Regions from separate parts of the Pseudomonas sp. P39-UII1 genome, predicted to be linked through region 1. Evidence: predicted binding sites of a transcription regulator. Region 1 holds the regulator's gene; each other region holds the start of a gene.
What was found. Region 1 encodes FliA, which starts transcription of late flagellar genes. Its sites were predicted from a motif close to CTAAAGTTTNNNNNNNNNNNGCCGNTAA; they were not measured.
Positions count from the first base shown of each region.

Region 2: the regulator FliA is predicted to act here: its motif matches at 2,473-2,500, upstream of ABEH27_RS16005 (methyl-accepting chemotaxis protein).
Region 3: the regulator FliA is predicted to act here: its motif matches at 1,616-1,643, upstream of flgM (flagellar biosynthesis anti-sigma factor FlgM).

Region 1 covers NZ_JBDFPP010000008.1:138,695-142,805, forward strand. The annotation lists gene flhF (flagellar biosynthesis protein FlhF) at 1-644, shown strand, start outside; gene fleN (flagellar synthesis regulator FleN) at 738-1,571, shown strand; gene fliA (RNA polymerase sigma factor FliA) at 1,568-2,308, shown strand; gene ABEH27_RS13140 (chemotaxis response regulator CheY) at 2,413-2,787, shown strand; gene ABEH27_RS13145 (protein phosphatase CheZ) at 2,806-3,594, shown strand; gene ABEH27_RS13150 (chemotaxis protein CheA) at 3,607-4,111, shown strand, end outside.
Region 2 covers NZ_JBDFPP010000011.1:147,829-151,939, forward strand. The annotation lists gene ABEH27_RS15995 (inorganic phosphate transporter) at 1-884, shown strand, start outside; gene ABEH27_RS16000 (helicase HerA-like domain-containing protein) at 981-2,456, opposite strand; gene ABEH27_RS16005 (methyl-accepting chemotaxis protein) at 2,623-4,111, shown strand, end outside.
Region 3 covers NZ_JBDFPP010000015.1:81,155-85,265, reverse strand. The annotation lists gene ABEH27_RS19000 (chemotaxis protein CheV) at 1-696, opposite strand, end outside; gene flgA (flagellar basal body P-ring formation chaperone FlgA) at 775-1,527, shown strand; gene flgM (flagellar biosynthesis anti-sigma factor FlgM) at 1,680-1,994, shown strand; gene ABEH27_RS18985 (flagellar protein FlgN) at 2,044-2,511, shown strand; gene ABEH27_RS18980 (flagellar regulator YcgR PilZN domain-containing protein) at 2,592-3,335, shown strand; gene ABEH27_RS18975 (MFS transporter) at 3,514-4,111, opposite strand, start outside.

The DNA.
Region 1 (4,111 bases):
TCGGCCCCGCCGGCATGGGCAAGACCACCACACTGGCCAAGCTGGCGGCGCGTTATGTGCTCAAGTATGGCCCGCAGAACCTGGCCCTGGTGAGCATGGACAGCTTCCGCATCGGCGCGCAGGAACAGCTCAAGACCCTGGGCCGCATCCTCAATGTGCCGGTGACCTATGTCGACCCGGGCCAGTCGCTGGCCCAGGCGCTCGAGCCGCTGCTGCGCAAGCGCGTGGTGCTGATCGATACCGCAGGCCTTCAGGCCAGCGACCCGGCCCTGCGCATGCAACTGGAAAGCCTGGCCAGCCGAGGCATTGCCTCGAAGAACTACCTCGTGCTGGCCACCACCAGCCAGAAACAGGTGCTGACCGCGGCCTACCACAGCTACAAACGCTGCGGCCTGGCCGGTTGCATCCTGAGTAAACTTGATGAAACGGCAAGCCTCGGCGATGTGCTGAGCCTGGCCATCAGTCATGAACTGCCCGTGGCCTATCTCACCGATGGCCCGCGCATTCCTGACGACCTTCACCTGCCGCGGGCGCACCAGTTGGTGACGCGGGCGGTGAATGTGCAGTTGCAGGACGAGCCCAGCGAAGAGGCCATGGCCGATATGTTCGCTGATCTCTATCACAACCCACGACGAGCGGGTTGATGATGAAGCGTTTGCAAAATACCTACACCAAGGGGGCTGCAGTAATCCCCCTCGTGTGGCTTGGGTCCAAGCGAGACAAGGTAAACAACGAACATGGGTAGCATGCATCCCGTACAGGTGATCGCCGTAACCGGTGGTAAAGGTGGCGTCGGCAAGACTAACGTTTCAGTGAACCTGTCCCTGGCGCTGGCTGAGCTCGGCCGCCGGGTCATGCTGCTGGACGCTGACCTGGGCCTGGCCAATGTCGACGTGTTGCTGGGCCTGACCCCGAAACGCACCCTGGCCGATGTCATCGAAGGGCGCTGCGAGCTTCGCGATGTGCTGTTGCAGGGGCCGGGCGGTGTGCGCATCGTGCCGGCCGCCTCCGGCACCCAGAGCATGGTGCACCTGGCCCCGGCCCAGCATGCCGGGCTGATCCAGGCATTCAGCGAAGTCGGCGACAACCTTGATGTGCTGGTGATCGACACCGCGGCAGGCATTGGCGATTCGGTGGTCAGCTTCGTCCGCGCGGCGCAGGAAGTGCTGCTGGTGGTGTGTGACGAGCCGACCTCGATCACCGACGCCTACGCGTTGATCAAACTGCTCAACCGCGACTATGGAATGAACCGTTTCCGCGTGCTGGCCAACATGGCGCAAAGCCCGCAGGAAGGGCGCAACCTGTTCGCCAAGTTGACCAAGGTCACCGACCGTTTCCTTGACGTCGCCCTGCAGTATGTCGGCGCCGTGCCGTACGACGAGTGCGTGCGCAAGGCGGTGCAGAAGCAGCGGGCAGTCTATGAGGCGTTCCCGCGTTCCAAGTGCGCGCTGGCCTTCAAGGCGATTGCGCAGAAGGTCGATAGCTGGCCATTGCCGGCCAACCCGCGCGGGCACCTGGAGTTCTTCGTCGAGCGCCTGGTGCAACCCACCAGTGCAGGGCCAGTGCTATGAGTGCGAGCGGTTTCAAGATGTACAGCAAGGCGTCCAAGGACGCCCAGTACGAACTGATCGAACGCTACGCCCCGCTGGTCAAGCGCATTGCCTATCACCTGCTGGCGCGTTTGCCGGCCAACGTGCAGGTCGAAGACCTGATCCAGGCCGGCATGATCGGTTTGCTGGAAGTCGCCAACAAGTACGACGCCAGCAAGGGCGCCAGCTTCGAGACCTACGCCGGTATCCGCATCCGCGGGGCGATGCTCGATGAGGTGCGCAAGGGTGATTGGGCACCGCGTTCGGTGCACCGCAACACCCGCATGGTCAGCGACGCGATGCGCGCCGTGGAATCCAGAACCGGCCGCGACGCTAAAGATCATGAAGTTGCTGCCGAACTCCAGTTGAGTCTCGATGATTACTACGGGATTTTGAACGATACCTTGGGTAGCCGCCTGTTCAGTTTCGACGACCTGTTGCAGGACGGCGAGCATGAAGGGTTGCACGAGGACGGCGCCAGTGGCCAGGTCGAGCCGTCGCGCGACCTGGAAGACGAGCGCTTCCAGGCTGCCCTGACCGATGCCATCGCCAACCTGCCCGAGCGGGAGCGGCTGGTCCTGGCGCTGTACTACGACGAAGAGCTGAACCTCAAGGAAATCGGTGAGGTCCTGGGCGTCAGCGAGTCGCGTGTCAGCCAGCTGCACAGCCAGTGCGCCGCGCGCCTGCGCAGCCGCCTGGGGGAATGGCGGGCGCGCTGAGCCCGGGGTCGTTGCAGTCGTTTTCACGTTGTACCGAATTGATTGAATGCGCGCTCGGGGCCGAGCGCGTTTGAGACTGCTTGGAGGTCTAATTGAACAAAGACATGAAAATCCTCATCGTTGACGACTTTTCGACGATGCGGCGGATCATCAAGAACCTGCTGCGTGATCTGGGCTTCACCAATACCGACGAAGCCGATGACGGCACCACGGCGCTGCCGATGCTGCAGGCCGGGCATTACGACTTCCTGGTGACCGACTGGAACATGCCTGGCATGTCCGGCATCGACCTGCTGCGCAAGGTGCGCGCGGACGAGCGCCTGAAGGCCATGCCAGTGCTGATGGTGACTGCCGAAGCCAAGCGCGACCAGATCATCGAAGCGGCCCAGGCCGGGGTGAATGGTTACGTGGTCAAGCCGTTCACCGCTCAGGTGCTCAAAGAAAAGATCGAGAAGATCTTCGAACGCGTCAACGGCTGAGTCCGGTCAGGGGGCGCCATGGAATCAACACAAACGTCTTTGGGGGAGTTCGAATCGACCCTGAAGAAGCATGCCCAGGAGTTGGTCGAAAGCCTGGAGCGGGGACGGTTCGGCGAGGCGGTGCAGCTGATTCATCAGCTCAACCAGACCCGCGACCGTGGCCTGTACCAGGAAGTCGGCAAGCTGACCCGCGAGCTGCACAGCGCGATCGTCAGCTTCCAGATCGACCCGCACATGCCGCAGGCCGAGGAAGTTTCGCAGATTACCGACGCCACCGAGCGTTTGTCCTATGTGGTCAAGCTCACCGAAGGGGCTGCCAACCGCACCATGGACCTGGTGGAGGAAAGCACGCCTGTGCTGGGAGACCTGGCCGTTGAGGCGCAGAGCCTGAGCGTCGACTGGCAGCGCTTCATGCGCCGCGAGGTCGCCGCGCCGGAATTCCGTGAGCTGGTCAAACGCGTCGACAGTTTCCTGACGCACAGCGCCGAAGGTAACCGCAAGGTCGCTGGCCACCTTAATGACATTCTGCTCGCCCAGGACTATCAGGACCTGACCGGGCAGGTGATCAAGCGCGTGACTGCGCTGGTGACCGAAGTCGAAAGCAATCTGCTCAAGCTCGTGCTGATGGCCAGTCAGGTCGACCGTTTTGCCGGTATCGAACATGACCACCAACAGCTGCGTGCTGAAAAAGATCAAGAAAAATATCCGGCTCGGGGTGAAGGTCCGCAGATTCATGCCGATAAGCGTGAAGACGTCGTGTCCGGTCAGGACGATGTCGATGATCTGCTGTCCAGCCTGGGTTTTTAAGGAGCACCTTTGATGAGCTTCGGCGCCGATGAAGAAATCCTTCAGGATTTCCTGGTAGAAGCCGGCGAAATACTTGAGCAACTGTCCGAGCAACTGGTCGAGCTGGAAAGCCGGCCCGACGATGCCGACCTGCTCAATGCCATTTTTCGCGGTTTCCACACTGTAAAAGGGGGCGCCGGCTTCCTCCAGCTCAACGAGCTGGTGGAGTGCTGCCATATCGCCGAGAACGTATTCGACATCCTGCGCAAGGGTGAGCGCCGGGTTGACGCTGAACTGATGGACGTGGTGCTCGAAGCACTGGACACGGTCAACAGCATGTTCGGCCAGGTGCGCGAACGCAGCGAAGTGACCCCGGCCACGCCCGAGTTGCTGGCAGCCCTGGCGCGGCTCGCTGAGCCGGGCAGTGCCCAGGCCGCTGCGCCGGTGGTGGAGGCTGCACCTGTGCAGGCGGAGCCTGCCGCCGAGGCGGATATTACCGATACCGAATTCGAACAGCTGCTCGACTCGCTTGACGCCG
Region 2 (4,111 bases), on a different contig from region 1:
ACGACAAAAAACACCCGCCTTTCTGGAACCGCCTGGTGCTGGTCATTTCGGCGATGGGCGTGAGCTTCGTGCACGGCTCCAACGATGGCCAGAAAGGCATCGGCCTGATCATGCTGGTGCTGATCGGTATCGTCCCGGCCAAGTTCGTGCTCGACCTGAACAGCACCACCTACCAGATCGAACGCACCCGCGACGCGACCCTGCACCTGAGCCAGTTCTACGAGCGCAACGCCCCGACCCTGGGCGAGTTCCTGGCGCTCGGCAAGGCACAGGCCAGCGACCTGCCAGAGCAGTTCAGCTGCAACCCTCAGCAGACCGAGCCAACCATCGCCGCACTGCAGTCCTCGCTGCAGGGTGTGACCGATTACCGCGCACTGGATGCCGAAAAACGCGTGGAAGTGCGTCGCTACCTGTTGTGCCTGGATGACACCGCGAAGAAGGTCGGCAAACTGCCAGGCCTGGACGCGCGTGAAAAAGCCGACCTCGACAAGCTGCGCAAGGACCTCACTGCCACCACCGAGTACGCCCCGTTCTGGGTAATCGTGGCGGTAGCCCTGGCCTTGGGCCTGGGTACCATGGTCGGCTGGAAGCGCGTGGTACTGACCGTGGGTGAGAAGATCGGCAAACAGGGCATGACCTATGCCCAGGGCATGTCGGCGCAGATTACAGCGGCCTGCGCCATCGGCCTGGCCAACGTCTTCGCCTTGCCGGTTTCGACCACACACGTGCTGTCGTCCGGCGTGGCCGGCACCATGGTTGCCAACAAGAGCGGCCTGCAGGGCGGCACGGTCAAAACCATCCTGTTGGCCTGGGTGCTGACCCTGCCGGCATCGATGGGCCTGGCGGCTGGCCTGTTCTGGCTGGCGTCGAAAGCGATTGGCTAAGTGATTTTGCTGCAATGAAAAAGGCGCCTTCAGCAGGCGCCTTTTTCATGTGTCAGTAATGGCCCCTTCGCGGGCAAGCCCGCTCCTACAGGCACGCTAGCGCTTCTTGCCTCCGAGCAACGACCCCATCAACCCGCGCACCAACTGCCGCCCGAACTGATTGGCCGCCTGGCGCACCGCCGATTTGATCGCCTGCCCTGCCGCACTCTGCAGAAAATCCCCGGCCTTGTCGGCCAGGCTCTCTTCGTCCGCCTTCGGCACTGGTACGGGCTCGACCGGTTCACCTTTGCGCTGGGTCAGCATTTCATAGGCCGACTCACGATCAATCGGCTTGTCGTAGCGCCCCGCCAATGCAGACCCGGCAATCAAGACACTGCGCTCGCCCGCACTCAACGGCCCGATCCGCGATTGTGGCGGCGCTATCAATACCCGCTGCACCATCGCTGGCGTGCCCTTTTCTTCGAGCGTACCAACCAGCGCCTCACCGATCCCAAGCTCAGTCAACACTGCCAACGTATCGAACGCCGGGTTCGGGCGGAAACCGTCAGCCACGGCCCGCAGTGCCTTCTGCTCCTTGGCGGTGAACGCGCGCAAGCCATGCTGAATACGCAAACCCAACTGGGCCAGTACGCTGTCCGGCAGATCGCTTGGCGACTGGGTGACAAAGAACACCCCGACACCCTTGGAGCGAATCAGCCGAACCACTTGCTCCAGGCGATCCTGCAGTGCCTTGGGGGTGCCGTTGAACAACAGATGCGCCTCGTCGAAGAACAATGCCAGCACCGGTTTGTCGGCATCTCCACGCTCCGGCAGCTGTTCGAACAATTCGGCCAGCAGCCACAACAGGAACGTGGCGTAGACCTTCGGCGCTTCATGCACCAGCCGGCTGGCATCGAGCAGGTGGATTCGCCCGCGGCCATCGCCGTCCAGCCGCAACAAATCTTCCAGCTGCAACGCCGGCTCGCCGAACAGCGCCTCGGCGCCCTGCTGCTCAAGCGTTGCCAGGCGGCGCAACAAGGCCTGGGTCGAGGCCGTGGTCATCAGCGCGCTGTCTTCGCCCAACAGCTGCGGATGGTCTTTCAAGTGAGCGAGCAGCGCCTTCAGGTCCTTGATGTCGAGCAGCAACAGGCCTTCTCGATCAGCCACCTTGAACGCGGCATAAAGTGCCGCCTGCTGGCTGTCGGTCAGCTCCAGCAGGTTACCGAGCAACAGCGGCCCCATCTCGCTGAGCGTGGTGCGCAGCGGGTGGCCGGTTTGCCCGGCGATGTCCCACAGGCTCAAGGGGTATGCCTGCGGCTTGTACCCCAGCCATGGCATACCGGCGATCCGCTCGGCCACCTTGCCCTGCGGCGCACCGGCAGCACCGACACCGCACAGGTCGCCTTTGACATCGGCGGCAAACACCGCCACGCCGGCGTCGCTGAACACTTCCGCCAAGTGCTGCAAGGTCACGGTCTTGCCTGTGCCGGTAGCACCGGCGACCAGCCCGTGGCGGTTGGCCAGGCGCATGGCTTGTTTGACAGGCTGGCCATCCAGGCCAGCGCCTACAACTATGGTCGAAGATTCCGGCATCTTTTTAATCCCCTGCTCAAGCTTGACCACCCGTCGGCCGATACGTCTGGATGATATTCGCCTTAAAAGACAGAACACCCCTGGAAGGACTTTCGGGATGTTGCACTGTTTTATAGCGGTACTCGTGCGAACGCCCGATAAAAACCTTAGCGGAACCGATTACGCCATGAATAAAAGCCTTCGTTTCAGCCACAAGATTCTCTTGGCCGCATCACTGATCGTGATACTCGCCTTCAGCCTGTTCACCCTTTACAACGATTATCTCCAGCGTAATGCCATCCGCGAAGATCTGGAGAATTATCTGGCTGAAATGGGCGCGTCCACTTCAACCAACATTCGCAACCTGTTCGAAGGCCGTATCAAGCTGGTGGAAAACCTGGCGCAAAACATCGCCCAGCAACCTGCCAACGCCGAAACACTGATGGGCCAGAATGCCCTGACCTCGAGCTTTCTGACCGTGTACCTGGGCAAGGTCGATGGCGGCTTCAGCGTGCGCCCCTACTCGCCCATGCCCGAAGGCTACGACCCGCGCACCCGCCCCTGGTACAAGGACGGCATGAACGCCCAGGGCGCCATCCTCACCGAGCCCTACATCGACATGACCACCAACAAGATGGTCATCGGCATCCTCAGCAAGGTGTCCAGCAGCGTTGGCGTGGTCGGTGGCGACCTGGCCCTGGATGGCCTGGTACAGATCATCAACTCGCTGAATTTCGGCGGCATGGGCTACGCCTTCCTGGTCAACGACCAGGGCAAGGTCCTGGTGCACCCGGACCAGGCACTGGTCATGAAGTCGCTGTCGGACCTGTTCCCGCAGCACACGCCGAAACTGTCCAGCCAGCTCACCGAAGTCCAGGCCGATGGGCAAACCCGCCTGCTGACCTTCGCCCCGATCAAAGGCCTGCCGTCGGCCAACTGGTACATCGGCCTGTCGGTGGATAAAGACAAAGCCTTCTCCATGCTCAGCACTTTCCGCACTTCTGCGGTGATCGCCACCGTGGTGGCGGTGGTGATCATCATTGGCCTGCTCGGCCTGCTGATCCGCGTGCTCATGCAACCGCTGCTGACCATGACCCGCGCCATGGAAGACATCGCCGAAGGCGAAGGCGACTTGACCAAGCGCCTGAAAATTCACAACCACGACGAGTTCGGCATTCTGGGCACCGCGTTCAACCGTTTCGTCGAGCGCATCCACAGTTCGATCCGCGAAGTGTCTTCGGCCACCGAACGCGTCAATGAAGTGGCCTTGCAGGTCATCAGTGCCTCCAACTCGTCGATGAGCAACTCCGACGAGCAGTCCAACCGCACCAACAGCGTCGCCGCCGCCATCAACGAGTTGGGCGCCGCCGCCCAGGAGATCGCCGGCAATGCCGCACAGGCCTCGCAGCATGCCAGCTCGGCACGCCTGCTGGCCGAAGAAGGGCAGCAGGTGGTGGAGCGCAACATCGCGGCAATGAATCGCCTGTCGGACCTGATCGTCACCTCCAGCGCGCACATCGAAACGCTCAACAGCAAGACGGTAAACATCGGCCAGATCCTCGAGGTGATCACCAGTATTTCCCAGCAGACCAATTTGCTGGCGCTCAACGCCGCGATCGAAGCCGCCCGAGCCGGTGAGGCCGGCCGTGGTTTCGCCGTGGTGGCGGACGAAGTGC
Region 3 (4,111 bases), on a different contig from region 1:
TTCTTCTTCCGGCCGCTTGCCCTCATCCACCAGCTTGCGCAGGTAGTCCAGGGCCTGACGGCCGTCATTGAGTGCCACCACCTCGACCCCGACCGTCTGCAGGCAGCGGCTGACCTGCTTGCGCGCCACCGACGAATCGTCGACGGTCAGCACACGCAGCAGCACGGCCTTGTCCTGCGTATCGGCATCGACCACACCGGCAGATACCTGCTCCGACGACGGCGCCACCTCGGCCAGCACCTTTTCCACGTCGATGATTTCGACCATGCGGTTGTCCACTCGGGTGACTGCAGTCAGGTAGTGGTCGCGGCCGGTACCCTTGGGTGGCGGATGGATTTCTTCCCAGTTCATGTTGACGATGCGCTCGACCGAGTGCACCAGGAAGCCTTGGGTCTTGGTGTTGTACTCGGTGATGATCACGAAGCTCTTGCGCGTTTCTTCCTGCAGCCCGGGCAACCCGGTGGCCATCGACAGGTCGAGGATCGGAATGGTCGCCCCGCGAATATTGGCCACGCCACGCACCACCGGGTGTGATCTGGGCAGCACGGTCAGGTCCGGGCACTGCAGCACCTCGCGAACCTTGAACACGTTGATCCCGTAAAGCTGTGCGCCATTGAGGCGAAACAGCAGCAACTCCAGGCGATTCTGCCCCACCAGCTGTGTGCGCTGGTTGACCGAATCCATTACCCCCGCCATGCCTGACTCCTTCTTCTTTCTGCCATTTCGTAGCAACTCATGTAGCGAGTCGGCACGGGCTTTGCTTTTTTGAGCGCCATGTACACGAAAACGACAATTTTCCGACGACTGACGCACCTGCTGAGCGGCTCGCTTGCCGTGCTGTGCCTGTTGGCACCCGGCGCTCGCACCTGGGCGGACGCGGTTACCTTGCCTGAACAGCTTATCGGTGTCACCCAAGGGTTTCTTGAATTCACTGTCGAGGATTACCTGGCCACGACCCAGACTGCAGGCCGCTACGAGATCCAGGTCAACCCGCTCGACCCGCGCCTGCGCATGCCGTTGTGCAGCCAGCCGCTGGACGCCTCGCTGGAGAGCCCTGCGCAGCCTTTGGGCCGGGTGACCGTGCGGGTGCGCTGCGATGGCAGTGCGCCGTGGACGATCTTCGTGCCGGCCACCGTGCGGCTGTTCCGCGACGTGGTGGTGGTGACCCGCCCGCTCAAGCGCCAGAACATCGTCGGCGAAGGTGACGTGGCCCTGCGCGAACGCGACGTCGGCACCCTCGGCCAGGGCTTTCTCACCGACCTGGACCAGGCAGTGGGCATGAAGATGCTCCGCCCGACGGTCATCGACCAGGTGCTTACCCCGCAGCATCTGGAGCAGGCCGAGGTGGTGCAAAAGGGCGACCACGTCGTCATCATCGCCCGCAGCGGCAGCCTCAGCGTGCGCATGCCTGGCGAGGCCCTGAGCAAGGGTGGCCAGGGTGAGCAGATACGGGTGCGCAACCTGAATTCGCAACGGGTGGTAAAGGCCCGGATTACCGGCCCCGGCCAGGTCGAGGTCGCCATGTAGATTGGGCTGGCGGTTGGGAACCGCTTTTCCTAAACTGTGTCAGAACACGGGTTCGCGGGCTTGCCGACAGGCGGCTGAGCATTTGTGCCTAAAGTTTCTTTCGCAATGGCCGAAAACAAGGCAAGCGTCCAAATACCCAGGGGTTTCTGATCATGGTCATCGACTTCAGTCGTTTGAATAATTCTCCGTCCATCACGGGCGGCGTTCGCGGCAATGCCGCCCCCGGCAACGCCGACAAACCCGGCGAAACCAGTGAAGCGCCGAAAAGCGCCAGCGCCAGCGGAGAAGCGGTACACCTCAGTCAAGAGGCCCAGCAGTTGCAGAAGATCAGCGACAAGCTGCGCGATCAGCCGGTTGTCGACAGTGCCCGCGTGGCGCAGTTGAAACAGGCGATCGCAGATGGCAGCTACCAGGTCGATGCCGGCCGGGTCGCCAGCAAACTGCTCGATTTCGAAGCCCAGCGCTGACCGTTCGGCGCGCTGACTTCACGGACGCTTTAAAAGCCAAGAGTTAGCCATGCACGACATCACATTGCTGCAACTGATCGAAGACGACATCGCACCCACCCAGGAACTGCTCGACCTGCTTCAGCAGGAGGCAGTCGCCCTGCACGGCCGCGACATGGCACCGCTGGAGGGTATTCTGGCCCGCAAGCAGTCGCTGATCGTCCTGCTCGAGCAGCAAGGCATCCGCCGCAACAACCTGCTCGCCAGCCTCGGCCTCAGCGCCGACCGCGCCGGGGTGCAGGCAGTCGCAGCGCAGTCGCCCAACGGTGAAGTGATCATGCAGCAACTCAACGTGCTGACCCAGTTGATGGACGCCTGCCAGAAGGTCAACGAGACCAATGGCCGGATCATTCAGGTACAGCAGCACGTGACGGCCAACCAGATCAGAATCCTCATGGGCGGCGATTCTCCGTCGCTCTACGACAGCCGTGGCGCTACCTCGCCACTGGCCAAGCCCCGGGCGCTCAGCCAAGTGTGATTACTTCTATCAAGGCACGGAACATACTGGCAAAATGCCGTTACTTGCGTGTGCCGCTTTTGCCTGGAGATTGATAACCCGTGTTCAATGAAACCGATGCTCCGCAGCCACCAAAGGTGCTGAACACTCCTTTGGAGATCGCGGCCAACCTGCGCCAGCTACAGGACAGTCACGATCCTCTGATCATCACCTTCCATGAGCGCAGCCAGCGGTTCCAGAGCTACGTGGTGGATGTGGACCGTGACAGCCATACCCTGGCGCTGGACGAAATGATCCCGCGCGACGGCGAACGATTCATCGAGAACGGCGAACCGTTCCGCGTCGAAGGCTTCCACGATGGCGTGCGCATCGCCTGGGAATGCAACCACGAACTGAAGATCACCGAGGTCGACGGCCACCGCTCGTACCGCGGTGCAATGCCTGAAGAGATGACCTACCACCAGCGCCGCAATGCGTTCCGCGCCGCGCTGAAACTGTCGCAACTGGTCGATGTGATCCTCGACGGCGCCCACCTCAAGGGCAATGGCGCCCTGCGTGGCAAGCTGCTGGACATCTCTGCCACCGGCTGCAAGCTGCGTTTCGACGGCAATGTCGAAGACCGCCTGCAACTGGGCCAGGTGTACGAGCGCTTCAAGGCCGGCAACCCCCTGGGCCTGGTCGACACCATGGTCGAGTTGCGCCACCTGCACCACGAAGAACGCATCAACACGACCTTTGCCGGCGTGCGCTTCCATAACCTTAATGGCCAGGCGCAGCGCAAGATCGAGAGCTTCGTGTACCAGTTGCAGCGTGAAGCGCGGCGCTTCGACAAAGACGATTATTGATTGCCTGTCGAATGCGCAAATGCCACCCATTGGGTGGCATTTTTGTTTTCGATGTGCCTGAACCGGCCTCTTCGCGGGGCAAGCCCGCTCCCACAGTGCTACCAATGGCTTGGGGCCTGTAGGGTATCTGTGGGAGCGGGCTTGCCCCGCGAAAGCGCCGGTACAGACGACACAAGGCTCAAACCGACTTGCTGATCTCATCCCCCTCCGGAGCCTCAGCCACAGGCTCTGCTTTTTCTTCCACTTCGGTATCCTCAGCCGCCACCGGCGCCTGCATCACATCCTGCACGGTCTGCTCATCCACGCGCGGGTCGAGCGCCGCCGACAATGGCGAACCCGCCGCCGGCATCGCCACGTGGCCCAGCGGTGCGTCCTGCACCTGGTGCAAGCCGGTGACCGCTTTCGGGCGGATCCGCCACACCAGCACCAGCGCGAAGAACACGAAGAAGGCATAGAGCATCTGGGAACCCAGCACCTTCATCAGCACCCCCGCCGCCAGCGGCCCGATGCACGCCCCCACGCCATAAGTGACCAGCAACATCGCAGTCAGCGAGACGCGCCGCTCGCTTTCCACATGGTCGTTGGAAAAAGCGACCGCCAGCGGATACAGGCAGAACTGCAGGAGCGAGATCAAAAAGCCGATGCCGAAGAGCAATTCCAGCGGCACGTTGGGGAGAATCGCCAGTGGCGCCGCCGCCAGCGCCAGCCCCACCGCCACACTGCGGATCAGTACCGCCCGGTCGTAGCGGTCGGACAACCAGCCCAACGGCCACTGC